One region of the Xenorhabdus budapestensis genome, then DNA from elsewhere that is predicted to be linked to it. Evidence: predicted binding sites of a transcription regulator. Region 1 holds the regulator's gene; each other region holds the start of a gene.
The links. The regulator PurR, encoded in region 1, represses purine synthesis genes. The targets are predictions, from matches to a motif close to CANGCAAACGTTTGCNTG.
Positions count from the first base shown of each region.

Region 2: the regulator PurR is predicted to act here: its motif matches at 2,306-2,323, upstream of HGO23_RS16305 (NCS2 family permease).
Region 3: the regulator PurR is predicted to act here: its motif matches at 3,273-3,290, upstream of HGO23_RS01015 (nucleobase:cation symporter-2 family protein).

Region 1 is NZ_CP072455.1:2,009,474-2,019,574, forward strand. Features, by position in the region: gene punC (purine nucleoside transporter PunC) at 1-904, opposite strand, end outside; gene punR (DNA-binding transcriptional activator PunR) at 1,028-1,936, shown strand; gene purR (HTH-type transcriptional repressor PurR) at 1,940-2,965, opposite strand; gene sodB (superoxide dismutase [Fe]) at 3,491-4,069, opposite strand; gene HGO23_RS09160 (Grx4 family monothiol glutaredoxin) at 4,395-4,736, shown strand; gene rnt (ribonuclease T) at 4,911-5,567, opposite strand; gene gloA (lactoylglutathione lyase) at 5,692-6,099, opposite strand; gene HGO23_RS09175 (DUF1289 domain-containing protein) at 6,359-6,598, shown strand; gene slyA (transcriptional regulator SlyA) at 7,280-7,717, shown strand; gene HGO23_RS09185 (outer membrane lipoprotein) at 7,797-8,270, opposite strand; gene anmK (anhydro-N-acetylmuramic acid kinase) at 8,606-9,718, shown strand; gene pdxH (pyridoxamine 5'-phosphate oxidase) at 9,760-10,101, shown strand, end outside.
Region 2 is NZ_CP072455.1:3,699,943-3,710,043, forward strand. Features, by position in the region: gene HGO23_RS16300 (Na+/H+ antiporter) at 1-622, opposite strand, end outside; gene HGO23_RS16305 (NCS2 family permease) at 896-2,242, opposite strand; gene HGO23_RS16310 (MATE family efflux transporter) at 2,671-4,011, shown strand; gene HGO23_RS16315 (DUF799 domain-containing protein) at 4,102-4,770, opposite strand; gene HGO23_RS16320 (DUF4810 domain-containing protein) at 4,770-5,126, opposite strand; gene HGO23_RS16325 (CsgG/HfaB family protein) at 5,165-5,836, opposite strand; gene HGO23_RS16330 (SLC5/6 family protein) at 6,951-8,276, shown strand; gene HGO23_RS16335 (tyrosine-type DNA invertase) at 9,149-9,712, shown strand.
Region 3 is NZ_CP072455.1:245,484-255,584, forward strand. Features, by position in the region: gene recG (ATP-dependent DNA helicase RecG) at 1-1,787, shown strand, start outside; gene gltS (sodium/glutamate symporter) at 1,889-3,100, opposite strand; gene HGO23_RS01015 (nucleobase:cation symporter-2 family protein) at 3,342-4,727, shown strand; gene HGO23_RS01020 (AsmA family protein) at 4,933-6,681, shown strand; gene fabY (fatty acid biosynthesis protein FabY) at 6,767-7,684, opposite strand; gene dtd (D-aminoacyl-tRNA deacylase) at 7,856-8,293, opposite strand; gene yihX (glucose-1-phosphatase) at 8,427-9,044, opposite strand; gene typA (ribosome-dependent GTPase TypA) at 9,287-10,101, opposite strand, start outside.

The DNA.
Region 1 (10,101 bases):
GCATGAAAGAAGGATAAATTAGGGCAATTAAATAGATGAGTGCCATGCTTACAGCATAACCTACCAGCAAAATTGGAAATATGGTTTCACTTTTGATTTTTTCCAATAAAAGACGGCAACCATACCCACCGAGCATAAATGCCAAAGTTTGTGGAATATAGCTTAAGCCAATATCTGTGGCATCATAACCCATATTGATCAAAATCGTTGGTGAACCCGTTAGCCAGGCAAAAAAACCAGCACTACAGGAAGCATAAATCAACACATTTCCGCTGAAAGTTGAAGACTTCAATAAGGTGAAGAAAGAAATTTTATTTTCATTGATATTGGTGTCAATAGGTGCACGTTTACTAGCCAGTAAAAATGTTGGTACAAGCAAAACTAGTGTTACAGCCATTAAAACAAGAAAAATAGTTCTCCAACCTGTATGTGACAATAACCATGCACCGAGTAAAGGGGCAAGGGCAGGGGAAAGTGCAACCAGCGGCATAATCATGGCAAAAACGCGTTTTGTGCGTTCAGCGTTATATCTATCAACGACTAAAGCTTGCCAGGAAACAGCAGCAGAACAGACACCCACAGCCTGAATAAATCGCAGAATAAGTAATTGAGTTGCATCTGTTATCCAAAGCATTCCTAAACAGCTAAGACAAAACAGAGACAAGCCGATAAGCAGAACAGGTTTTCTTCCTAGGCGATCAGACAGTTGTCCCCATAAAAGCTGGGCAACAGCAAAACCAGCAAGAAAAACGCTGAGGCTTGCACTAATAGCCCCTTCTGATGCACCTAAGTCTTTCGCCATAGCATCAAAAGCGGGTAGATACATATCAATGGCTAAGTAGCCAAGCATACTTAGGCCAGCGAGATAAAACATAAATGGCATGGAATTTTTATTTGTTGTCATTGTGTCAATAAATTGATGTGATAATTGATAAGAAAATATACGGTTTATTTTATATGGCGTAATTTTTACTTGTGAAACGGTATTATTTGCATAATGCTGTGAAAAAAATTAAAAGGAAGAAATATGTGGTCTGAATATTCTTTGGAAGTTGTTGATGCTGTGGCCAGAACAGGAAGTTTCAGTGCGGCTGCGTCAGAGCTTCACCGCGTACCTTCTGCCATTAGTTATACAATAAAACAACTTGAAGAATGGTTGGCAGTTCCCCTATTTGAACGTCGTCATCGCGATGTGGAATTAACCGAGGCAGGGGCTATCTTTGTAAAGGAAGCGCGTTCTGTTATCAAAAAAATGCATCATACTCGTCATCAATGTCAGCAGGTGGCTAACGGTTGGCGTGGGCAGCTTAGTATTGCTGTTGATCAAGTGGTGAAACCAGAACGGACACGCCAGCTTATTCTGGATTTTTACCGCCATTTTCCGGATATTGAGTTATTTATTTACCCTGAAGTTTTTAATGGGGTATGGGATGCGCTGGTAGATGGGCGCGTTGATGTTGCTATTGGTGCCACACGCGCCTCTCCAGTCGGGGAGCGATATAGTTTCAGGGACATGGGGTTCATGCCGTGGCTATGTGTTGCCAGTCCTGGGCATGAGTTGACCGTTATAATAGAAAGATTAAATGATGATCAATTGAGGGCTTACCCTAGCTTGTGCCTTGAAGATACTTCACGTAATTTACCCAAGCGTAATACATGGACTTTGGATAATCAACGGCGGTTAGTTGTCCCTGATTGGAATGCCGGGTTGGCTTGCCTGATGGAGGGGCTGTGTGTGGGAATGGTGCCCAAACATCGTGCTTTGCCGCTTATTCGTCAAGGAAAACTCAGTTTGCTTGAACTTGAGCAACCATTACCTGATAGCCCATGTTGCCTGACGTGGTCGCAAAAAAGCCATTCACCTGCATTAAGCTGGTTGCTTGATTATCTTGGAGATAGTGCAACACTCAATACTGAATGGCTACAAGAGGATTAATCGTTAACGACGATAATCAATGAAAGGGCCATCTGCAACAGAGCGACGCTCAACAAGACGCGGATGGACTTCGATAGTTTGTGCATCTTGACGTTTATTAATGATCCTATCAAGTAACGTGGAAAAAGCCATCTGTCCTAGACGCTCTTTAGGTTGATGAATCGTTGTCAGCGCTGGTGTGAAATAACGGGCATTGCGAATATTGTCATAACCAATGACAGAAATATCTTGTGGAACGCGTAACCCCATCTCGTCAGCAGCACAGATCGCCCCCATTGCCATCACATCTCCTCCACAAAATACGGCCGTAGGGCGGTGTTTTTGGCTTAAGATTTTATACATCGCCTGATATCCGGATTCGGGCTCAAAATCCCCCTGAACAATCCATTCTTCCCGAATAGTGATATTTGCTTCTTTTAGTGCCTTGAGGAAACCTTGATGACGTCCGCCTCCAGTATTTCTGGCCAATGATCCGGGAATAGCAGCAATATCACGGTGACCACGTTCAATAAGATATCGGCCGGCCAAATAACCACCATGGAAGGCATTATCGATAATTGCATCAGTGAAATCTCCTCTGGACTCTCCCCAATCCATGACTACCATGGGAATGTTGCGATAGTCTTCCAGCATTCCCAACAGTTGTTGAGGATATTCAGAACACATAACCAGTAAACCATCTACGCGTTTTTGCGCCAGCATAGAGAGATAAGCTTTTTGTTTGTCGAGATTGTTATGGGAATTACATAAAATCAAAGTATAGCCTTTGCTATAACAACTATTTTCGACAGACTCAATGATTTCAGCAAAATAAGGCGCTTCACTTGATGTTGCCAGTAGTCCGATAGATTTGGTGTGATTAACCTTTAAGCTACGGGCAACAGCACTGGGGGAATAATTCAGTTCCTTAATGGCAGCCCATACTGTGGTCTTTGTATCTTCGGCGACGAAACGGGTTTTATTGATAACATGGGATACGGTTGTGGTTGAAACACCAGCGCGTTTGGCCACATCTTTAATCGTTGCCATGATAAAAAGGACTCCTGACCTTAGGTCTAAATTTGTATACCCTTCATCTGGATATAGATCTTTGTTAATCATTTGCCAGTGTTATATTTATATATAGGAAGATAACTGACAATAATTTAGCGATAAACCCTGAATTTTGTCTGATCTAGCGCAAAAGTGAAAGTAGTAATCAATGCTATAAAGTATATGCATTAAATACCACAGTATGGTTTTTTAACCTCTGAGGTAAATAACCAGTCAAAATTTATGGTGTCGCTGAGCCTGAGTCTTAATTTTCATGGTGAGGATGGTTTATGGATACAGATCTGAAATTGGGATTATTGACTGCCTGTAGTGCGTTAATCGTGATTGTTTTTCTGGCGAGTCTTTGCCTGATCTAGCCAAGGTCGAGAAACAATATCAAGGTGAAATGCTATCTGCCTTACTTTAAAGGTAAGTTTTTCACTATTCAAAGGGCACTTATAAATAAAATGAAGTGCGTTGAATCGGAAAAACTTACCCTTGTCATTTTAACTGGCTGGTTAATTAAGCCAGATTTTCTTCCACAAATTTCCAGTTAACCAGAGCCCAGAAATGCTCCAGATATTGAGGACGTGCATTGCGGTAATCGATGTAATAGGCGTGTTCCCAAACGTCAACAGTCAGAACTGGCTTGTTTTCACCAGTCAATGGAGTTGCTGCATTGGAAGTATTGACGATAGCCAGACTGCCGTCGGTTTTCTTAACCAGCCATGTCCAGCCAGAACCGAAGTTTTTCAGTGCTGCATCAGTAAACTGCTGTTTAAATTCAGCAAAAGAACCGAAAGAATTATTGATAGCTTCTGCAACTTTACCAGTTGGTTCACCTCCACCATTTGGTGACAGGCTATGCCAGTAGAAGGTGTGGTTCCAGACTTGTGCTGCGTTATTAAAGATGCCGCCTTCAGAGATTTTGATAATTTCTTCCAGTGATTTTCCGGCAAATTCGGTATCTTTAATCAGATTATTTAGGTTTACAACATAAGCGTTGTGGTGTTTGCCGTAATGATATTCCAGAGTCTCTGCTGAGATGTGGGGTTCTAAGGCATCTTTAGCATAAGGTAATGCTGGTAATTCAAAAGACATTGCATACTCCTTTTAATATCGGGTTTTTGGCTTTATAAGCCATGATTTATAGTATATTAATCATGGATAGAGCAAATTTTAGCTTATTGTCATGTTGCTATTTTGTTTGGTAATTATCTTAACAATTTTTCTGCTAAATAACAGGGAAAATGATACTATTCAGTGGCGATTTGACGTAGAAGCATTCAATTTTGCTGATTTTAATGTTCAGAATAAAAAATTTTCAGGAGCACGTTCACGGTAGCAAACTCGCATCAGAAAGTGGTATTCTGAATCAATCTTTTTTGATGCTGATAAACAGCGCCTGCCGTTTAAGGAAGTAAGAATGACGACAATTGAGAAAATCGAATGCCAGATTCAAGAAAACCCAATCTTGCTGTATATGAAAGGTTCGCCAAAACTGCCAAACTGTGGTTTTTCTGCTCAGGCAGTTCAGGCTTTGTCTGCTTGTGGTGAACGTTTTGCCTATGTAGATATTCTGCAAAACCCTGATATCCGCGCAGAATTGCCTAAATATGCAAACTGGCCAACATTCCCTCAGCTTTGGGTTGAAGGTGAGTTAATTGGGGGATGTGACATTCTGATTGAAATGTATCAACGCGGTGAATTACAGGTTCTGGTCAAAGAGACTGCGGACAAATACCGTGAGCAGGAAGACAGTAAGTAATTCGTTGTCTCAGTGAAGTTCTGAATCAACAAAGCCCCATACACAATTAGCATTAATAGTCATATTTATTGACGGTAACATTTTATGGCAATGTTAGGTTGTGGCAACAGGTATGGGGTGATAATCGTTATATAGTTATAAACTAAGAACCTATCTCATTAGGCTCTTAGTTTATTAGGTTTCATTATCTGGATCTGGCACAGCCAACGGCCAACCACCAAGCCGTTTCCAGCGATTAACCAATTCGCAGAAAAGTAAGGCAGTCCGGTCTGTATCATACAGAGCACTATGTGCCTGATTACTATCAAAAGGTATTTCTGCCGTAATACAAGCTTTAGCCAGAATTGTTTGACCTAGCACTAATCCACTCAATGCGGCAGTATCAAAAGTGGCAAAAGGGTGAAATGGATTGCGTTTTAAACCAGAGCGTTCTGCTGCCGCCATGACAAAATTGTGATCAAAATTGGCGTTGTGGGCAACTATAATTGCGCGGTTGCAATTACTGTCTTTCATGCCCTTGCGGATCATTTTGAAAATAGCATGTAACGCTGTATATTCACTGACAGCTCCCCGTAATGGGTTGGTAGGGTCGATACCTGTAAATGCTAAAGCTGCCGGGTCAAGGTTGGCTCCTTGAAAGGGCTCAATGTGGAAATGTAGTGTATCAGCAGGTGCCAGCCAACCTTCTTCATCCATTTTTAAAGTAATTGCAGCGATTTCGAGTAAAGCATCTGTCCGTGCATTAAAACCAGCAGTTTCTACATCAATGACAACGGGATAATAGCCACGAAAACGTCCGCTTAGTATGTTTTGATCTTTTGTATTAGACATCTGATTTTGTTCTTAACTTCAGGATAGTCGATATTATGACAAAATTTACGGTGTCTTGCAGAAGTAATATCTATTAGTTGAGAAATGAAGGGCATGCAAGATGCCCTTTTGTATAGAGGAATAATTAGTGCCCTAATGCACTGGTGGCGCTTTTGTTTTCTATTAATTCGATCTTATAGCCGTCAGGATCTTCAACAAAAGCAATAATAGTTGTTCCACCTTTAACTGGCCCTGCTTCACGAGTAATTTTTCCTCCAGCAAGTTTGATATGTTCACAAGTTGCTGCAACATCATCAACGCCTAAAGCGATATGCCCGAATGCTGTTCCCATTTCGTAGCTTTCAACTCCCCAATTATAGGTCAGTTCGATGACTGCACCTTGATTTTCATCGGTATAACCTACAAAAGCGAGGGAATATTTATACTCTGGATTTTCACTAGTGCGAAGTAGACGCATGCCTATTACTTTAGTATAAAAATCAATCGAGCGTTGCATATTGCTAACACGGATCATTGTATGAAGTAGACGCATGATGACCTCTTGAGTTGATGGTCTGATAATCAAATGGTGATATCGCGAAATAACGTAGTGGTGAAATTTCGCGCTCTGACCGCATATGTTTGATTAACTATATATGGTAAAGATAAAGTAATTCAATTTGTCCTTTCATCTATTTTATTTCTACTCATTACTATTTTATAGTTCAGTATTTGATTTGAACTTAATCTAGGTGATGTTGTAATTCTGTCATAGATAATCATTTAGGTAATTCTGAGTACAGGAGGATGACATGGCTGAGCAATTAGAGTTTTTTGTTATTCCGAGCCCTTGCAAAGGGATTTGTGAATCTGATACTCGTGGTTTCTGTCGGGGATGTTATCGCAGTAGGGAGGAGCGATTTATGTGGATGAAATTATCAGATGGGCAAAAAAGAGAAGTATTGCGGTTATGTCGTGATAGATATCTGCGAATGCGAAGAAATAAAGAACATGATGAAGGTGCTCCATCAAAACAGCTTGGATTATTTTGATTCTTCGTCTTAACTATTAATGTAAATTGTTTATATGAATAATATTTCATATTTTCTATAAGGTTAGGAAGTTTTACCATGATAAAATGATATTTTATTCATATTACATATCTTTTATTTGATATAGGTCATTTAAAAATATTACAACAGTTGACTAATTAAAGTCTTTCGGTAAAATTTTCTTATCAAATAATCAATTATTGAACAATAATCACACTAATTATTTATCTTGTTGTTTTTAATGATTTTTATCGTTTTATTAGCTGTAACTGTAAGAGAAAAATGATATTAATGTAAAAATATATAGATTAGTATTTGGATGGCGGTTATTCTTATAGAACTTTAACCGAGTGGTACTGTGTCTATTTTTTAGAGTTTGGATTTGTTTCGTTGAGATTTAAAATCTTAATAGTTTAGCTGAAGGATTATTTTATACAGTTTATATCGTTGGTGGATTAATACGCGATTTTATTCGATGCGCCGTAAAACTTCGCTCTTTAGGGCGACGAAGATATCAATTTTTAAGTAACAGTCCAACGCGACACTAAATTAAGCAATTAGCGAAATATCTGACTCTACTTATGTGAGCGTGATATAGGATGCGTATCCATTATTCATATGAATAAACTGATTGGATAATTCATTGATGTTATATGAGTCTCTAATTATAAGGAGGGGTAATTGGAATTGACATTGGGATCAGACCTGGCACGTTTAGTTCGTGTTTGGCGCGCTTTAATTGATCATCGTTTGAAGCCGTTGAAATTAACTCAAACACATTGGGTTACTCTGTATAATATTAGTCTGTTACCACCGGAGCAGTCACAGATACAACTTGCGAAAGCTATTGGTATCGAACAACCATCCTTGGTAAGAACTTTAGATCAATTAGAAGAAAAGAAACTCATTACAAGGCACACATGTGCTAATGACAGGCGCGCCAAAAGAATCAAATTAACCGAAGAATCGGAAAATTTTATCAAAGAAGTGGATAGTGTTATTGGTTCGACGAGGAAAGAAATTTTGGAGGGAATTACTCATGATGAGCTAATTCTGCTTGCTTCTGTAATAAAAAAAATCGAAAGAAATATTAGCCAATTACATAAACAGGTAATATAAAAAATAATCGATAAACAGAAAATCACGGATTGCCAAGATTTGGTTCCGCGATTTTCTGTTTAAACATACTTGAACAATCTTAAATAGGTGATACTGTTGTTGAATCACCACTATCGACGATTTTAACTCGTTGCCCTTTATTGAATACAACCTGATCCAGCTTCTGTACCACAACGATATTCCTTCCGCTATCAGTACGAATTTCCAACTCAACACCTTTTGTTTTATCGAGAACACCTTCAATTCCTTGACCTGCCATTCCACCCGCAATAGCACCTGTGGCTGTTGCAAGCTTTTGACCAGAGCCGCCACCAATGGTATTACCTAACAATCCACCTAAAACAGCTCCACCAATCAGACCCAGCACATTCGGGTCACCAGCTTGACCACCTTTAATAGTCACTGGACGGACAGACAGAATAGTGCCATAGGCTACGTTTTGAATTTGTTTGGCTTGACCAATCGAGTAGGTATCACTGGAAAGTGCTCCCATGTCAGCACATCCGGATAATGTTGTCACTACAACTGCACCAACCAGGAAACGTTTGAACATAGTTACTCCTAATTTTAATGCTACGAGGAAAAACTGATAATAAACCTACAACCAAGCATTCAGCTACTATGGTCAGTAACAAGCATAATAATTTTACGAGTTACTTATTCTATACACTAATGGCTTATCTCTAAATATATAATAAATTTCTCGATGAACTCCAATAGGAATAATTCCTGACCAAAAGTTTAGCATGTTTTGTGAAGAGTCCTCCAAAACTCAGATTTTATCTCTTATATTGCTTGTTAAGCATATATAGTCCAAATCAATGTGTTTTATAGTTACACGGAATTTTATTTACAAATGTAATCCATTCTTTAAATAGGAGAATATTTATGAAGTCAGGACGTTATATTGGTGTGATGTCAGGCACCAGCATGGATGGAGTTGATGTTATTTTAGCAGAGATTAGTGATAAGGCAGTTACACAGCAAGAAAGTTACAGCCATCCATTTCCTCAGGAACTTAAACAAAAATTACTTTCTATTTGTCAGGGTCAGCAAACAACATTATCAATAATTGGGCAGCTTGATTATGAACTGGGGACGCTTTTTGCTGAATCAGTAAAAGGATTATTGGATAAAGCCGGGTTAACTGCAAATGATATTACAGCGATTGGGTGTCATGGTCAGACTGTATGGCATGAGCCGGACGGCGAAAAACCTTTTACCATGCAAATCGGTGATAATAACCGTGTAGCGGCATTAACGGACATTACAACTGTAGGTGATTTCCGTCGCCGCGATATGGCGTATGGTGGTCAGGGAGCACCTTTAGTCCCCGCATTCCATATGGCGGTACTTGGTCATCCGACAGAAAGACGAGTGATCCTGAATATTGGTGGTATTGCCAATATCTCCGCGCTTTTGCCAAATTCTTCTGTCAAAGGATATGATACCGGGCCGGGGAATATGCTGATGGATGCCTGGACATGGCGTCATAAACAACTGCCTTATGATAAAGATGCACAATGGGCGGATAAAGGGAACGTCAACGAGAATTTGTTACAGAAAATGTTGTCTGATCCTTACTTCGCGCGTACTGCGCCGAAAAGTACGGGGCGTGAATACTTCAATATGGCATGGTTGGAAAAACAATTAGTTGATTTTCCTGATGTCAAACCAGAGGATGTGCAAGCCACTCTTGCTGAACTGACGGCAGTTAGTATTGCCGAGCAGGTATTGCTGAATGATGGTTGTGAACGTTTGTTGGTTTGTGGTGGTGGCGCCAGAAATCCGCTCATCATGCGTCGATTATTTGCTTTGTTGCCTGATACTGAAGTTGCTACAACAGATAAATATGGATTGAGTGGTGATGATATGGAAGCATTAGCATTCGCCTGGCTGGCATTCCGTACAATGTCTGGGCTGCCGGGTAACTTGCCATCAGTAACGGGTGCGGACAGGGCAACAATTTTAGGAGCAATTTATCCTATTGTTGGTAGATAACAATGCTATGCTGATACTCATTCAGGAGTCGAGAGCTAAAAATGTCAGAGCATAATGAAACTCATATAGCAGAATTGCGCCGCGAATATATGCGTGGCGGATTACGGCGGAAAGATCTTACTAAAGAGCCGATGGATTTGTTTGAACTGTGGTTCAAACAGGCCTGTGAAACCAAACTCAGCGATCCAACGGCAATGTGTATTGCGACGGTTGATGAGCGTGGCCAGCCTTATCAGCGTATTGTTTTATTAAAACACTTTGATGCCCGTAGTCTGGTGTTTTATACCAATCTTGGCAGTCGGAAGGCGAAACATTTAGCTCAAAATAACCGTATTAGTCTCCATTTCCCATGGTATCAGCTTGAGCGACAGGTTAGTTTCCTG
Region 2 (10,101 bases), 1.7 Mb from region 1:
GTAGTGATTTACTGTACAACCAGGTGACAGCAATACCCGACGCCAAGCCGCCAATAGCCACTTTAAAAAACTCGAATGTTGCACCCGTGACGGTAAATGCCATTGTCCCCATAGCAATTGCCACGGCAAATTTCAGAGCAACCAGACCGGAAGCATCGTTCATCAATGCTTCACCCTCCAGCACGCTCATCATATTTTTAGGAATACCCCCTTTCCCAACAATCGAAGATAATGCAACTGCGTCAGTTGGTGACAACACTGCTGCCAGAGCAAATGCAGCAATGAGTGGAATACTCGGCAGTAACCAGTAAATCAAATAACCAATGCCGACAACTGTCACCAGGACCAATACTAAAACCAGAATAACTATTTCACGCCCATGTTGAAAAAATTCTCTGGTCGGTGTTTTCCAACCATCAACAAATAATAGAGGAGGGATAAGTAAAACGAGGAATAATTCAGGATCGAAAGTAACGTGTAAACCAAAATGAGGCCAGGCCAGCAATGCCCCCATTGCTATTTGCACTATCGGCAAAGGGACACGGAATGGGATCACTTTAGTAAGAACACCAGAAACTGACACCACCAAAATCAAGATCAAGATAGTAAAGAATATTTCCATGTTACCCTTACAAATTGCCAAAAATCCGTCGGTGAAGAGATTGTGACTGTTTTTTTCTTGTAATAACAGCGCTAATAACCGCAAAAATTGAAGTTATTCTGGAAAAACAAAAAACAATCATATTGTGAATCAATGACCAGCAAGTCATTTGTCTATTTTATACTTATCTACGGAATTTTGTCGAAAATTTGACAGATTTTAAAAATTATCTAACCTGGAAATACACGCGCAAACTTTAATCGTTTGCGCATAATTTTTTGAGTATCCTTTTGATTAAATGGCCCAGTTGCCAGCGTAGAATACCACCAATGCAATAGCAATAATTACCGTACCGATATTCAGTTTGCTCCATTCACCAGAAAAAACACGTCCAACAACCAAGGCACCAAACCCCAGCATAATACCAGTAACAATATTACAAGTCAGAACGATAAATACAGCGCACAGTAATCCTGACATTGCATCGACAACATCATCGAAATTCAGCTTGCGTACGTTACTCAACATCAACAACCCGACATACATCAAAGCAGGCGCTGTCGCATATGAAGGAACCAGGTATGATAATGGAGAAAGGAATAATATCAGCAGAAATAAGATACCGACAACCGCTGCGGTTAACCCTGTTTTTCCTCCTGCTGCGGTTCCTGCTGCGGATTCAATATAAACGGCAGCAGGAGAAGAGCCAATTGCTCCGGCGAAAATGCTACTGACCGAATCAGCCGTTAACGCCTTACCGCCATTAATAATCTGCCCTCTTTTATCCAACAGATTGGCCTGCCCTGCTACAGCCCTGATAGTGCCTGTAGCATCAAATATCGCTGTCATCACCAGTGCAAGAACACTCGGTAATACAACAGGCTGTAAAGCCCCCATAATATCCATGCTAAACATCAAAGAAAGCCCGTCTTCCCCCAACGTTGGCAATTTAAAAAATCCTTGATATTTCACTGCCGGATCAAAAATCAGGCCAATAATTGAAATAGCGATAATAACCAGCAAAATACCACCGGGAACTTTTTTCCTTTCCAGTCCGATAATCCCCGCTAACCCTAGCAAGGTCATTATTACAGGGAAAGCGGTCAACGAACCAAAAGCAACCGGCAACCCCGCCTGGGGATTTTTAATCACCAGTCCAACGCCATTTGCTGCAATAAGTAACAAAAATAATCCGATGCCGATACCTGCTCCATGAGCTATCCCCATTGGCATATTGCGTAATATCCAAGCGCGAATACCAGTAACGGAAATAACTGTGAACAGACATCCCATCAGGAAAACAGCGCCCAATGCGACAGGAATACTGACCTGCTGCCCCAATACCAGACTGAAAGCAGTAAAGGCCGTCAGTGAGATTGCGCAGCCAATTGCCATCGGTAAATTAACCCATAATCCCATCAATAATGAGCCAACCCCTGTAACCAAACATACAGCAATAAATACTGCAGTATGGGGAAATCCGGCTTGTCCAAGCATACCTGGCACAACAATAACGGAATAAACCATCGCCAAAAATGTGGTTAATCCAGCGAGAATTTCCTGACGTATCGAGCTTCCGCGTTCAGTTATCTTAAAATACTTATCAAGTTTGCATTGAGTTGGTGCCTGCGTGCCAGACATGTTTATCCCCTGCCAATATGTTGAATATCTATCCGATTCCTCACCATTTTTCCCCTCTTACCCGACGAAAACGATTACGTCATTTGATAATCTCAAAAATGCGGAGCTTATTAGTCCAGCCATTTCCATACGCAATCGTTTGGCTTTTGAGGTAAAAAATGGTGAGATATTTTGAGGCAAAGGATTATCTGGTGAATCGGGGATGAGAATCAAGTCATAATCATGAATTTTGTTGCCAATCCCCCTCTTGGCAGTCTTAAGGAAAAACAGGAAATCAGTGAATATTTATAATAAAAGTTTTTACTTCATCCTATCGGGGAATAACGCATTTTGTCTACCAATCAACCAGTAAACCAAGTAAAATCATAGATACTTTCTGGGTATTTCACACCACAAAAGACCATTCAATTTAATTAATAGGTTTTATAATGCATCAATCTGATGTTACAGATCGTTCGCTTTTTTCACTGAGCTGGCCGATTTTCATCGATATTTTTCTTCATATGGCGACGTTGCTAATCAATACATATATGGTCAGCCATATTTCTTCGGCTTACTTAGCTGCTATGGGGGTTGGTAATCATGTTTTTGATCTGTTCATTACAATCTTTAATTTCATTAGTGTTGGTTGCAGCGTTGTAATTGCCCAATATCTCGGCTCAGGAAAAAGAGATAAAGCCAGTCAGGCGATCCATATTTCCATCGCCTTTAATTTTGTGTTGGGTTTTAGTTGTGCCTTGGTGACGATTTTCTTCGGCTATAAAATCTTGCGCATCATGAATCTGCCAGAAAACCTGATGGAGGATGGATTTGCTTATCTGCATATTTTAGGTATCTGCCTGATACCGGAAGCAATTTCAATTATTTTGGCTGCTTGTCTGCGGGTTTATGGTAAGTCAAAATCTGCCATGTATGTCACCCTGATTGCCAATCTGCTGACGATTGTCGGTAATATGATTGTCCTGTACGGGTTCTTTGGTCTACCTAAATATGGACTGGAAGGCGTGGCATGGTCTACGGTATTTGGTCGTACGGTTGCTGTTATTCTCCTCTGCGGATTGTTATTTTATGGTTTAAGAATCAAGCTGTCCCCGAAATTACTGATATGCTGGTCAAAGAATATGCTTGGCAAAATCCTGCATATCGGTTTACCGGCTGCCGGTGAAAACCTGGTGTGGATATTACAATATATGACCGCACAGGCTTTTATCGGTTTGATGGGTGAAACTTCTCTGGCTGCACAGACTCTGTATTTTCAATTATCGCTGTTCATCATGCTGTTTGGTATCTCCACCAGTATCGGTAATGAAATTATGGTCGGCCATCTTGTCGGAGCAAAACGCTTTGAAGATGCCTATATCCGTGGGATAAACAGTCTGAAAATCGGCGTTGTTGTCACAGTTGGTGTCGTATTATTTTTCTGGATTTTCCGGAAACCGCTCCTTGGCCTGATGACAGAAGACCAAAAGATCATTGAGCTTCTGCTGCCTTTATTCCTGCTGTCTGTATTTCTGGAGCCGGGGCGTACTTTTAATATCGTCATGGTCAATGCCCTGCGTGCTTCCGGTGATGCCAGATTCCCGTTTTGTACTGCTCTGCTCTTCATGTGGGGTATTTCTATCCCTGTTGGCTATTTTCTGGGAATTACCATGGAGATGGGGATCCTGGGGATCTGGATTGGCTTTTTCTGCGATGAATGGATACGAGGGCTGGTAAACGCCTGGCGCTGGAAATCTAAGAAATGGCAAACCAAACGATTAGATGTTTAATCGTGTTTAACTGCAAAACTATAGTTGTAAAAGTTAGTTGTAAAAATGACAGTAAAAAATGCCGCAGTTATTGTCTGCGGCATTTTAAAATTATTCTAGTTTTTCTTTACGATAATGTTCTGAACGCGGCCCATACAGCAGGTGGCCATATTGATATCCTCCTGCACTCAACAGACGATTGCTGGTAATGCCTGCAATATCGTGGCCTTTATCCATCACAGTGTTCGCAATTTGCTCAATAGCCGCAGACACTAACATACCAATAATTCCACCACCGCCATTGTTACGATTTTCTGCGGTAGAAGCTGTCGCTACACCACTCCACACTTGTTTACCAGTCCGCAGATCAACCAGGCGAGCTTTCGCTGTCACGCGGGTATCACTGCTAATGAGCTGATATTGTGTACCGTATTCAGTGACATCCAGATAAAGCGCTGCATCCGCACCAAAAATATCATGTAGCTTTTTATAGCTGATATTGTGGATATCCTGCGCATCTACTGCACCATTCTGCCGGAATATCTCTTCGACAACCGCGACAGGAAAAACATAATATCCTGATTCCGCCAACGGATAAGTGACTTGAGAAACCACACTGCCAGCCGCCTTCACATCCACGGATTTATTCACAGCAGGCAGAACCAGTATCGATTTAGGGTCACTTTCCTTCAATGCACTATAATCGTAAGGTGTCTGCTTGGCACATCCTGTCAATACCAGCAATAATAAAGCGCCGACTGCGCCCCAAAAACGGTTCATCATTTCACTCCCTTATCTTTATTCAGCAGAAAATCCATATACTGTGCGGATTCAGGAAATAATTTCTTTTCTATTTCAAACTGCTGAAAGGCTTCTTCAATATTGCCTATTTTACTATAGAGCAACCCCATTTGAGCGTGCAGCCCGGGAGGAACGGGTTTGTCTTTGGCTCTGGCTTGTTCAATGACTTTTTGCAATGCCTGGATCTGCTCTTGTGGCCCGGTCTTATCCTGTTGGTAATATTGGTAAACTGTTGGCTGATATTCACCCCATTCATAAATGTTTTTAGGTGCCTGCACACATCCGGCCAATAATAATATACCCAGCAGCATTCCCGTCTTTTTCATCAAAAACATTAAAAAGTTTTCCCTATGTATTATTAGTTATTAGAATATTAGTTCGTTGGTTTCCATTCACCACTTTCAATGCCAGACACAAGGTCATTAACAGCTTCACGGATCGCTAAATCCAACACCTTGCCATTCAGAGTAGAGTCATAACCAGATGCACCACCGAAGCCAATAATTTCGCGGCTGGATAATTTATATTCCCCTGCTCCCGCTGAAGAGAAAACAACTTCAGACGTTTCAACATTCACAACGTTCAGCATCACTTTTGCATAGGCAATCTGTGATTTTCCCCGTCCCAAAATGCCCCATAACTGATGGTCACCTACTTCCTTGCGGCCGAATTCAGTAACAGCACCAGTGATAACATAATTAGCTCCCTTCAGCTTCTGTGCTTTGCCTTGTAACCCGGCCTCTGTTTTCAATTCAGCCATGTTAGTACGCTCCAGCACATTAAAACGACCAGTTTGCTGTAAATGAGTCACCAGAATAGTTTTTGATTGGTTACCCAAACGATCGATACCATCAGAGAAAATGCCATTTTGATAGCTTGAGCGGTTTTCAAATTTACCTACCGCAATAGGGCTACGAATTCCTTTGTAGGTGGTGTTATATGAAGAAACTTTTTGCACCTGAAGAGTCGATGACGACTCCGTCGCACACCCGCTCAACATGAGTGAAGCGAAGCAAAGTGAAGCTAAAGTGAGTTTAATTTTCATTATTATGTCTTCCTGAGAGTTTTTAGTTAAATGCCTGCCAGATAAGCTATACCCTTCATATTACCTTATGGGTTTCTGCCTGGAATAGACCGGATTTATACAGGCGATAAGACTAAGATGAAGCAGTCAAATAATAAGTTTTATTATAGGAAAAGTCTATGAAATAAAACACGGCTTTATCAGCCGTGTTCAATCCCTATAGTGAAACATAGATTAAGATATTAAAATTCGACCTATACAAAATATCTCTATAACAATATCATATAATTCGAAACATTATATTAAATTGGCAACCTGAAAATTTAAATAATAAGATAAGTTATAATTTAAATGACAACACAGAAAACACCATACCACCACTTCCAGCCCATACAAAGTTTATCCCGTTCTGCCAAACCTTTTTCAAGGACATCTTATACCAAAAGGAATTGAGGCAGTAATAATACTCTCTGCCTTCCTGCCAAACTGATGCAATTTACCGTCAACATTAGCTATCTTTCCAAAACCATCCCACATATTGGGTGAATCCACGCGCAATTAATTTAATCTGTAATTATTAAAATATAAAATAAAAAAGATATAATTAAATAACTCTTTATATACAAATTTATTAAATCCAAGCAAAAGATAAAGATGAATAAATACACTATATGACCATCCAGATGACCATTAAGATGGATTGCTTTTTATCCATTACTGACAGTAATACAAGAAAAAAACTAGATTAATATTCTAAATTATATCATAATGCAGACAATAAAAAGGATTTAATACTGACAGGGTGTTTTGAGCAAGTATGAATGTGGTGAATCACATCGCTTTCCTCTCCAATTGTTTCAATTTTCAATATTACGAACAATCACAACGCCCTGGCATAAAGAGAGAATAACAAATATCAATTTTTCCTTTATGTAAAAATGATTCTTTAAAAAGTCATATTAAATGGAGTCTTTAGGAAAATTTTTCCTCATAGAATTCTTTAATATCAACACACGACAATTCATTTTTTGAACAAATTTTCTGAACAAATCGTTCTTCGGTGTTTATGTGATACGTTTTTCTCTGTGCTTATTCGACACCTATTACAGCACCAAAAATGTAAGCGAGAGCTATTATGAAAACAGCAACAAAAAGTAATGATGTCATGTCCCACGCTTCTTTGGCTGCCAAACGAGCTAATATGACGGAAGCAGAATGGAAACAAGCCACAAAATTTGGTGGCATAGACATGGGATGGGTCATCATGAGTATCGGCATGGCAATCGGTGCTGGTATTGTTTTCCTTCCGGTACAGGTTGGTTTGATGGGATTGTGGGTCTTCCTGCTCTCTTCAGTTATTGGCTATCCTGCCATGTATCTTTTTCAACGCCTATTCATCAATACACTTGCTGAATCATCTGAATGTAAAGATTATCCCAGCGTGATCAGCGGCTATCTCGGTAAAAATTGGGGCGTTTTTTTAGGTGTGCTCTACTTTATTATGCTGGTGATCTGGCTGTTTGTTTACTCCACTGCGATTACCAACGATAGCGCCTCATATCTGCAAACCTTTGGTATTACCGGCAAATTGTTATCCGAAAACCCTTTTTATGGATTAACCTTAATCTGTATTCTGGTGATGCTCTCTTCCCGCAGTGAACGATTATTATTTAAACTATCCAGTCTGATGGTACTGATAAAATTATTTGTTGTTGCCGCATTGGGGCTTTCCATGATCGGCATGTGGCATCTGTACAATATCGGTGCATTACCTCCTTTCTCCATGCTGATAAAAAAGGCCATTATCACTCTCCCTTTTACACTCACATCCATTCTGTTTATCCAGACACTAAGTCCGATGGTCATTTCTTATCGCAATCATGAAAAAAATCGTGAAGTTGCCCGTTATAAGGCACTACGGGCTATGAATATCGCCTTTAGTATCCTGTTTTGTACGGTGTTTTTCTATGCTGTTTCTTTCACGCTGGCGATGGGACATGATGAAGCGGTCAAAGCTTATGAACAGAATATTTCCGCACTAGCGATTGCCGCACAATTTTTCCCCGGTGGCTGGGTCATTTTAGTCAGTATTACACTCAATGTCTTCGCTGTCATGACTGCCTTCTTCGGTGTCTACCTCGGTTTTCGAGAAGCCAGTCAGGGAATAGCCATGAATATTCTCAGCCGCTTAATGCCAACAGCAAAAATCAATGAAAAATGGGTGCAAAAAGGCATCATAGTATTTGCTATTTTATTAGCATGGGGAGCGATTATTCTGAATGCACCAGTTTTAAGTTTCACATCTATCTGTAGTCCGATATTTGGTATCGTCGGCTGCCTTATTCCTGCTTATCTGGTTTACAAGGTCCCCAGCCTCTATCACTACAAAAGAGTATCACTAATCTTGATCATCTTCACAGGGATCTTGCTATGTATCTCTCCTTTTCTGGCCTTTTCCTGATGTGATAAAAATCAGCTGCGGAACGGCTTATCATTAAGGTTTACTTATGCTAAAGACCTTTCTATTGTGGAAGGTCTGTACATCATCAAAGTCCCACAATAAACACATAACGCAATCAATAATTATCGCAATGATGAAATCTTTTTTAATTAACCATAATTAATATTTATTCAATAAATCTTCACAGCTCAAATAAAAATAGGAAAGTATTACTATTTAATTAGCAATAAAATAGCATTATTTCAAATAATAACATAACATTACAATTTACTTATTCATGTTAATTCGGTTGTTTTAAATACCATCACACCTTCATTATTTACATCAAATAAGAATATTAAACACAAATAAAATAAATAATAAAAATAAAATATCGTATAAACAAAAAATTTAAAATTTACATCCGAATAATAATGAGCACAACTCTTTAAGTAGATATTTTGCATACAAAAAAGTACACATTTCACTCTAATTAGATAAATCATTTACTTTTTCCAGTAAATGCAGTAAAAAGACGAAATCATTACACCATAAAAGGACAATATAAGAATAAAAAACTAAAAATAAAATTCAGCCAGATGTTTAGTAGTTAAATTTAATCAATCAGTATTCCTTGTGGAATTCTTTCTATGATTAGCCCATTCTATTCACGAGGGTTACATAACAAATATTTACACTATTTAAATAAATATTTTCATTAAAACAACGATGAACAGAAGCAGCAAATTTTTTTATTTCCTGTTTTCTAATTATATTAACCTGGTATTTATCCAATTATGTTCAAAAGCTCTGATAGTTTGTTGTATCCGATTAGTTTAAATAGCCCCGTTATTTACAACTAATCTATCTGATGTAATAGGAATGATAATTTCATGAAGCAACGCAAATTTTTAACCCGATATGAAATAGATGCAATTTTGGCAGAAACAAAACAAGGACGTCATGCTGAACGAGATTATTGCATGCTATTGATGTGTTTTATTCATGGTTTTAGGGTCAGTGAGCTGTGTAATTTATGTTTATCCGATCTCGATTTAAATTCAGCAATTATTCATATAAGACGTTTAAAAGGTGGTCTATCAACAACACATCCTTTGATCCCTGAAGAAATTGAAGCGCTTAAAAAATGGTTGGATGTACGCCAAAAATGGCGGGAAGCTGATTCACCATGGGTATTTCTTTCCCAAAAATCAGGGGCTGTTTCACGACAACAAGTTTATGGGTTACTGAAACGTTATGGAAAAAAGGCCGCGGTCAGCGTTTCTCCGCATCCCCATATGTTAAGACACGCCTGCGGCTATGCACTTGCAGACCTCGGTCGTGATACTCGTTTAATTCAAGATTATCTGGGGCATCGCAACATTTCACATACAGTGATTTACACGGCCAGTAATGTAAAACGCTTTTCCAAAATTTGGGAGACACACTCTAAGTAAATTTTTATTTATTTTTCTTGTTTTCACTAACATAACCTGTTATTGCAACAATCTCCACTGCCCTTCTCGTGGAGATTGCAAGTAAACAGAATAGACAATTTCGTTGTAACGTAAATATGATTTTTAACGTATGATAAATTCTATTTATATTTGTTGTTTTATGTTTGTTAAATTATTACTTTATTTTTTATAAAAACTTAAATTTCAGCGTTCATATATATAACATAAATTTGTATTTAAATATGAGTAGCAAATTTATGCCAATACCCAATAGAGTTCAAATCAAATTGAGGTGGCACTTCCGGGTACATTGCAGAGCATATCACTGGAATGAATGAGTTAAGCCAACAAAGAGGTAACTTAAAAAATGAAGGGAGATTCCCTTCATT
Region 3 (10,101 bases), 1.8 Mb from region 1:
TCACTACTGCCATGAAGAATAGTCTGGCAGAAGGCAAGCATATCATTGCTTATGGTGAAATCCGCCGCGGCTCCCAAGGAGCAGAAATTATTCATCCAGAATACAAGATCCAGCAACACGCTGAGCGCATTCAATTGCAGGATACATTAACTCCTGTCTATCCCACGACAGAGGGAGTGCGTCAAACCACACTGCGCAAGTTGATCGAACAGGCTCTGGAACTGCTTGATACTTGTCCAATTAATGAATTATTACCAGATCAGTTTAGTCAGCAGATCATCAGCCTTCCCAATGCCCTGCGTACTCTGCACCGTCCACCACCAGATATTTCTCTGGCGGATTTGGAAAATGGTAAACATCCAGCACAACACCGATTAATTCTGGAAGAACTGCTGGCACATCATTTAAGTATGCTGGCTGTCAGAGCTGGTGCTCAGCGTTTCCATGCCCAGCCGCTCACAGCAGATAATTCATTAAAACAGCAATTACTGGATCAGCTCCCTTTTTCGCCAACACGTGCGCAGGAGCGTGTAGTAATGGAAATAGAGCATGACCTAGAAAAAAATGTCCCGATGATGCGGCTGATACAAGGTGATGTCGGTTCCGGTAAAACGCTGGTGGCAGCACTCGCAGCAATACGGGCTATTGTTCACGGTAAGCAGGTTGCCTTAATGGCACCGACCGAACTTCTTGCGGAGCAACATGCCAACACTTTTCGCCAGTGGTTTGAACCACTTGGTATTCAGGTAGGATGGCTTGCGGGTAAGCAAAAAGGCAAGGCGCGCCAAGCGCAACAAGAAGCCATTGCCTGTGGTCAGGTAAGTATGGTCGTTGGTACTCACGCAATGTTTCAGGAGCAAGTTAAATTTGCCGGGCTGGCATTGGTCATTATTGATGAACAACACCGATTCGGTGTTCATCAACGTCTGGCACTTTGGGAAAAAGGGCGTGAACAGGGGGTTCATCCTCATCAATTGATCATGACTGCAACACCGATTCCACGAACATTGGCAATGACCGCTTATGCCGATTTAGATACTTCCATTATTGATGAGCTTCCCCCTGGACGGAAATCTGTAACAACGGTCGCTATCCCTGATACTCGCCGGAATGAAATTGTTCAACGTATCAAAAATGCTTGCTTAGACGAAGGGCGTCAGGCTTATTGGGTATGTACCTTGATTGAAGACTCCGAAGTTCTGGAAGCACAAGCTGCTCAGGTTACCAGTGAAGAATTGGCCCTGGCGCTACCTGAGCTGAAAATTGGCCTCGTGCATGGGCGGATGAAACCGGTGGAAAAGCAATCCATTATGGAGGCTTTCAAGCAAGGTGAATTACAGTTATTGGTTGCCACCACGGTGATTGAAGTCGGTGTGGATGTCCCTAATGCTAGCCTGATGATCATCGACAATCCTGAACGGTTAGGGCTGGCTCAGTTACATCAGCTCCGTGGCCGCGTTGGGCGTGGAGCTGTAGCTTCTCACTGTGTCCTGCTCTATAAAACACCGCTGACCAACACAGCTAAAATACGTCTGCAAGTCTTACGGGATAGTAATGATGGTTTCGTCATCGCCCAAAGAGATCTGGAAATTCGGGGGCCAGGTGAACTGCTTGGTACGCGTCAGACCGGTAACGTCGAATTCAAGATTGCTGATTTATTAAGGGATCAGGCAATGCTCCCCGAAGTACAACGTATTGCCCACTATATCCATCAACACTATCCTGAACATGCCAAGGCATTGATTGAACGCTGGTTGTCCGACCGCTCGCAATACAGCCATGCCTAATCAACGAGCTATCATGCTTATAAGATAATTAAAAAAATGCCGCTGATAATTGCAGCGGCATATTTAGCCAAGATATCAGGCAAAAGCAAAGGTGAGTTAAGTTAGCCTACTACAGATGGGAATACTGGTAATAACAGATAAATCTTGATAACGGCTGAGTTAACGATATCAATAAAGAACGCACCTACCATCGGTACGAGCAAAAACGCCACATGTGATGGCCCGAAGCGGTCAGTAATCGCCTGCATATTTGCAATCGCCGTTGGTGTTGCACCCAAACCAAAACCACAGTGACCAGCTGACAATATTGCCGCATCATAATTTTTACCCATCACTCTGTAAGTGACGAAAATAGCGTACAGAGCCATAACCACTGTTTGTATAGCAAGGATCACCAGCATCGGCAGCGCAAGGGATGCCAGTTGCCATAATTTAAGACTCATCAATGCCATTGCCAGGAAGAGAGACAAACTGACGTTACCTAGCACTGACACTGCCCGGTCAAATACCCGATAAAAACCAAGCAGGGACAAGCCATTACTGAGTATCACTCCGGTAAACAGGACACACACAAAAGTTGGCAAAAAGAGCGTACCTTCCAGAACCTTCTCAAGATAGCTACCCGCTAACAAACAGATAGATATTAAAGCGATGGTTTCGAGCATTACTAATGGTGTAATCAAACGGCCGGTATAGGGTTTTTCAAACGCAGTCGGAACTTCAGTATCTTCAGCTTTCAGGCCAGGTGTTTTGTTATTCCTTACCAGCAGACGAGCAACAGGGCCACCAATCAGGCCTCCTAGTATTAAACCAAATGTTGCACATGCCATTGCAACTTCAGTGGCATTCTCAAAACCATAACGTTCAGTAAATACCTTACCCCAAGCAGCACCAGTTCCGTGTCCTCCTGAAAGGGTGATTGAGCCAGCCAACAGCCCCATCAATGGATCAAGCCCAAGCATTTTCGCCAATGCAATCCCCACTGTGTTTTGCACCAACAATAAGCCCACAACGACAACAATAAAGATTACCAAGGATTTTCCACCTGCTTTCAGGCTGGCAAGGTTAGCGTTTAAGCCTACAGTAGCAAAGAACGCTAACATAAGAGGATCTTTGAGAGATAAATCAAAGCTAACTTCCCAGCCCGTGGACTGTTTAACTATCAGAAGAACAAAAGCAACCAGCAAGCCACCTGCGACCGGCTCTGGAATCGTATATTTTTCAAGAAATGAAATTGACTGTACGAGTTTTCTTCCCACTAGCAAAACAAGTGTGGCAGCCACGAGCGTGCCATAAATATCCAAATGATACATTTATGTACCCCATCCATTGTTAAAATTATGTGAATTTAATGCGACGTTATAATCATCCTATAAAAACGCCAAGAGCAGGTAAGGGTTGGATTAGAAAAAAAATTACCGATAAATACAAGATAAAACATTTAAAAATGTGACGAAATAAAGTTATACCTCATAGGTAAAATTTCACGCAATCGATTGCTTTTATAAGCCAGAGCAATAAAATGTGTCTTTTGTTGACTCGAAACTCCACACCATGGCTACCTCAACCCACAAACACTCAGAATCAGAAATCCCCGAAAAATCGGGTAGCGAATTAATTTACCGTCTGGAAGATAAACCACCTCTTCCACATGCCCTGTTTGCCGCCTGTCAGCATCTGCTGGCAATGTTTGTTGCTGTCATCACACCAGCGATATTGATCTGTCAGGCTCTTGGGCTTCCCGAACAAGATACACAACGCATTATCAGTATGTCCTTGTTTGCTTCAGGGTTAGCCTCACTTATTCAAATCCGTTCCTGGGGGCCAATTGGCTCAGGTTTGCTTTCCATTCAAGGAACCAGTTTTAATTTTGTAGCTCCTCTTATCATGGGTGGCCTGGCCATGAAAAATGGAGGAGCCGATATTCCAACAATGATGGCTGCCCTGTTTGGTACATTGATGCTTGCAGCAACCACTGAGATATTTCTTTCCCGCATACTGCATCTGGCCAGAAAAATCATCACACCTCTAGTTTCCGGCATTGTTGTGATGATTATTGGTCTGTCACTGATTCAGGTTGGGTTAACTTCTATCGGCGGCGGTTATACCGCTATTCAGCAAGGCACATTTGGTGCCCTCGAAAACCTTTTGCTGGCGGGAGTTGTTCTTGCCATTATTGTGTTGCTGAATCGCCAACATAATTCCTATTTACGGGTTGCGTCTCTGGTTATTGCCATGGCAGTAGGATATTTAGTCGCTTGGTATATGGAGATGCTACCCCATTCAACTACAACAGAAGACAAACCAATTATCATTGTTCCCTCTCCACTGTATTACGGGCTTTCTTTGGACTGGAATTTGTTGATCCCACTTGTCCTGATTTTTATGGTGACGTCACTGGAGACAATCGGTGATATTACAGCAACTTCAGATGTTTCTGAGCAACCTGTCAGCGGCCCGTTATACATGAAGCGTATTAAGGGCGGTGTACTGGCAAATGGTCTCAATTCGATGGTTTCTGCTCTATTTAATACATTCCCGAATTCCTGCTTTGGTCAGAATAATGGAGTAATCCAACTGACTGGTATTGCCAGCCGCTATGTCGGTTACATTATTGCTTCCATGCTGATTCTATTAGGGCTATTTCCGGCAGTAGCAAGTTTTGTACAGCATATTCCTGAACCGGTATTAGGTGGCGCTACTATTGTGATGTTCGGTACGATTGCCGCATCTGGTGTCAGAATTGTTTCCCGTGAACCGTTAAATCGACGTGCCATTATGATCATCGCCTTGTCACTGGCTGTGGGATTGGGCATTTCTCAACAACCACTGATCTTACAATATGCACCTGAATGGGTAAGAAACCTGCTTTCTTCTGGCGTTGCCGCTGGCGGGCTCACAGCCATTCTCCTAAATCTGGTTTTTCCTCAAGAAAAATAGCCATAATTTTCGCCTGGCTCTTCTTCTCCCGCTTATATAGCGGGAATTTTTTGTGTAACTCTTCGCATATTCTTTTGCAATATTCTTCGCAATTTTCCTGCCAGTATGCCGGAATGAGTGCTTTTTCAGTGTTGCCTATTGAGTAGCGATCCGTTTTACGGCATAAAAGGGATTCTTTTCAGGACGAGCGTATTGAGGTGAGATTATGAAGTGGTTAGGGAAATGCTTTGCTACTCTGCTGTTGTTACTGATTCTGGCAATGATCATTGTTTATTTTGTTGCCCAGACACATTGGGGAGCTAAACAAATAAGCCAGTGGATCAACAAGCAAGGTTATTATCAGGTCAATATTGAAAGTATCGACCACAGTTGGCTCCGACCTATGACCCTAATGCTCAATAATGTGAGTGTCAGCGATAAACAGAGTTCTTTCTCACTCAATACCAATACGGTGGATCTGGATCTCAAATGGCAATTCCTGCCCAAATTCACAGATCTCCATAAGCTGACATTACAACAAGGTAAGTTAGCGCTGTCAGGCAATCAGTTTCCCCCTGCTTTGAAAGCCGATATTTTACAACTGAATCAGATGGATATTCAGTTAACAACCCCTCATTCGCAAATTCAGGGAAAAAATATTATCGGCGGTATCACCCCCTGGATACCTGATACCAACTCTCCTTTTGGTTCGGGGCAGTACCAGTTCAGTGCCAGTACAATCAGTATAAATGGACTTCCGTTTGATAAGGTCGTCATGCAGGGAAGCCACCAGAATAACAGTCTGACCATCAGCGCCTTTGGTGCAGAGTTTCTGAAAGGTTTCATCTCTGGAAATGGACAACAATTACCTGATGGCAGTTGGAGCTGGGATAATATCCTGATCAATGATATACGCTGGCAGTCCCCAATGGCACTGGCTGCTCTGGTAGAAAAAACTCATCAACTCCCGACCATCCACATTAAAGATCTCAATCTCACTAACGCCAAACTACAAGGGAAAGATTGGTCTGTCGATTATCTTGATACAACCATCAAAGGACTGGGGTTAGTTAATGGTCGTTGGCAGGCCGAAGATGGCTTGATTGATTTTAATGCCATGAATATGACCTTCAATGACGCTCAATTCCGGGATATATTGGGTAAATTCCGCTTTTCCGGTGATATTTTTACCATCGCCAATCTGACAGCTCATTACCAGAAAGGTTTATTCAATATTAAAGCTCAGTGGGATCGCCAGAGCCGCCAGTTAACCCTCAACGACAGTTCAGTGACAGGCTTGATTTACTTCCTGCCAGCAAAATGGCGTGACTATATCAAAAATCCCGCATCAGAATGGATTTCAGCACTGAAATTAAACAATGTCAGTATTAACAATACACTCCTGATTGATGCGAATCCTGATTTTCCATTTCAGCTCACCACACTATCAGGCTATGTCGATACTATGGATATCCTGAAAAATGGTCATTGGGGATTATGGAATGGACAAGCATCGTTACAAGCCGCCAGCGGAACATTCAATAAAGTAGAAATCGCTCGTCCTTATCTGCAATTACATGCTACAGATGACAGAGTCGTGGTTGATAAAATGAATGCCTTCACGGGTGATGGATTACTACAATTTAACGGTATGGTTGAACAGTCAGCTTCTCAAAAACCTTTTCAGCTCAACTTCAAGGGAATGAATGTGGATTTGGGTATTCTGCCACAGTGGGGTTGGAGACCGCTCAATGCACATGGCGATGGCAATTTTTCACTAGCTATCACCGGTGATCTCTCTGCTGACAATATTAAGGAGACCATCAGTGGCACACTGGCGGCTGAAGACAGGTCATCCAATAAAGAGTCACAGTCCATTAAACAAGGGGTAATGACGACCGATAGCAGCCCTGTCGGTCAATCTGATGCAACCCAATCTGACGAAGCAGGACAATCTCACACAGAGCAATCATAAAAAATAGAACAATTGCAAAAAGATAGCGAAAACAGTTCTGCCACAGAAAAGGGTAGAACCTGAATCGCTATCCAGTTATAGCAGTTCAGATTTTCACAGGCCGTTCAGCAGGCAATACGATATAAGTACCGGTGAACACACTACCCACTCCCAGTTCACCGCTTACTTGTACTTCCAGCTTAACACGCGCTTTATTGCCACGTGCAAGTCGGGCTAAATCACCGCTTATATTATTGAGGTCAGCAACAGCACTGGGGCGGCCAGTGATTGGTTTATGGTAACGAATATTCGCATCAACCAGAATGATATCTCCCCCCAGTTGACGCTCCTGCAATAACAGCCAGATCAATCCCCACGCTGTTAATGTCGATTGAGAAAACAAACTACCGGCAAAAATAGTATGGTGAGGGTTCTGGTTACCTGCTTCCGGCATTGTGGTAATAAAACGCTGCCCTGTGTACTGAGTAATACGCAGCCCCATTTTTTCACTCAAGGGAATGTGCTTGTACCACGCCTGTTGCAATTCCGCACACCAGTCCGGACGGTGCAAAATATCATCAAGACTTATAATAGGCTTAATCATCAAGAAGTGATTAATAGGAGACGACTGGGCACCATTAATAAGTCCCCGGTTTTGAAATCCCAACTTACTAAAGAAATCAACAGCATCCTCACGCGCACTACAAACAATCCGCTTTACACCTTCTTGTCTGGCAACGGATTCCAATGCCATTGCAATCAGTGTGCCTAACCCTTTCTGTTGTTCATTAGGGTCAACGGCCAGAAAACGGATAGCACCTTCACTATCTGCATTGATATATAAACGCCCAACAGCAATCGGTTTACCCGTTTCATCCACCACCATTTGATGATGAGCCATCGAATCATAAGCATCTCTTTCTGAGCCAATCGGCTGGTGAAGTGGCTTACGCAGCATCTCCCAACGAAATTGGTAATAGGTTTCTAGCTCTTGTTCGGTTTGAGGTACTCTGAGGTGATACATAGAAACAGCCCCTTCTTTGCGTGTTGTCATGTGTAGTCAAGGAAATATATATAGCAAACGATAGTTATCTTATTTTTGTTATGTTCAGCGCTCCCGAAAGTACGCACTTATACCCGTTGTCTTTCAAATTGCAACTTTGTTGGCTGCATCCTGAAATCCATTGGGTACACATCATACTTGCAACCAGAAAGTCACAGGCCCATCATTTGTCAGACTTACTTTCATGTCCGCAGCAAATTGCCCCATTTCTGTTTTTATACCAGTTGCACGGCACTGTTCAACAAAATAGCGATAAAGTTGATCAGCTTTTTGGGGGGTAGCGCCACCAGAAAAACTCGGTCTTAAACCTTTTTGAGTATTAGCAGCCAGGGTAAATTGGGAAATAACTAATAAGCTCCCATTAGCTTGCTGAACATTCAGGTTCATTTTTCCATGCTCATCGCTGAACACGCGATATCCCATTACTTTGTCACACAGACGCTGGGCTTTTTGTTGATCATCTTCTTTTTCAACCCCCAGAAAAACCAGCAGTCCCTGCTCAATTTCTCCAATAGTTTTACTATCAACAACAACTTTTGCCTGTGTTACACGTTGAATTAATGCAATCATTTTTCTTGTGAGTGATCCATAAAAGATAGAGTAACTTGTAGGGATAGTATCTTGCTTGCCAAGATGCTATCCCATTTAGAACCTGTTAACTGTTACGTGAAACAGTTACATGAAAACGGTTATGTGAAAGATACTATGTTGCTTCGGGAAGTGAGAAGTCATGTGTTTTAAAATAATCAGGAATGATTTTCCTGTCAGTCACATGAATGGCATTGATACCTAATTTCTGTGCTGCATCAATATGTTCCAAAACATCATCAAAAAAAACTGCCTGTTCAGTAGTTACACCTTCTTTTTCAAGCAAATATTTAAAGATATCCTGATTTGGTTTACGCATTCCCAAGTCTTGGGACAGATAAAGAAAATCTGCCGAAGCAGTAATTTCAGGATAGTGCTGTGGCCAGTACTGGAGATGCAAGTGGTTTGTGTTGGATAATACAACAACCCTATGCCCTTGCCCCCGCAGTTTATTCATTAACTCAATGACTTCCTGCCTGACGCCAATGAAAATCGCATTCCAACCTTCAGAGAATTGTTCAAAGCTGAGTGAGATCTCCATTTCATCACACAGCACTTCAACAAATTCTGTATCCGTGATTTGCCCACATTCATGCTTTTCAAACGCCTCTCCCATTGTAAATTTGGTCGTCAACGTTGCCAGTGGTGTACCACTTAAGTTACTCCAGACAGCCAGTACTCTTTTAAAATCAATATCAATAATCACATTACCCATATCGAAAATGTACAGCATAATCCCTCCTGACTGGTGCTTATGGTTTTGTACTTTTATCATAATTTAATCAAGAAAAAAGGGTAAGACGACAAAGAACAGACAAATTACGCTATTGAGCAATCGTCATTGAAACAGTTAACAATTTAACTAAATCGTAATACTAGCAGGCTGAGGCAGGTAAGCGACAGGGAGAAGAGTTTGGTCAGAAGAGCGCTGATAAAACTCAGGGTGCCGAAGCACCCTAAGCTATTCAAAAGAAATTAACCTTCTTTACTACGGCTTGCGCGACGACGATCATTTTCAGTCAAATGGCGTTTACGCAGACGAATTGATTGTGGTGTAACCTCAACCAGTTCGTCATCATCAATGAACTCCAGCGCTTGCTCCAATGTTTTCTTGATATGTGGAGTCAGCGTTGTCGCTTCATCTGTACCAGAAGCACGAACGTTAGTCAGTTTTTTACCTGTCAGACAGTTTACGGTCAGGTCATTGGAGCGAGAATGGATACCAATGATTTGGCCTTCATAAACTTCTGTACCGTGACCAAGGAACAACTTACCACGCTCCTGCAAACCATACAGAGCATAAGCAACGGCTTTGCCCTGACCATTGGAAATCAGTACACCATTCTGGCGACGACCAATTTCACCCGGACGGATGTCATCATAGTGGCTGAAGGTTGCGTACAGCAGACCAGTACCGGAAGTCATGGTCATAAATTCAGTACGGAAACCGATCAAACCACGGCTTGGGATAACGTAGTCCAGACGCACGCGACCTTTACCATCCGGCAACATATCACGCAGTTCACCTTTACGTTCACCAAGCGCCTGCATCACATCACCCTGGTGCTGCTCTTCGATATCCAGTGTTACCTGTTCGAAAGGTTCCTGCTTACGGCCATCAATTTCACGGAAAATAACTTTTGGACGAGAAACCGCTAATTCGAAACCTTCACGACGCATATTCTCAATCAGGACGGAGAGGTGCAGTTCACCACGACCAGATACACGGAAAGCGTCTGGATCTTCAGTTTCTTCAACACGCAGTGCGACGTTATGAACCAGCTCTTTTT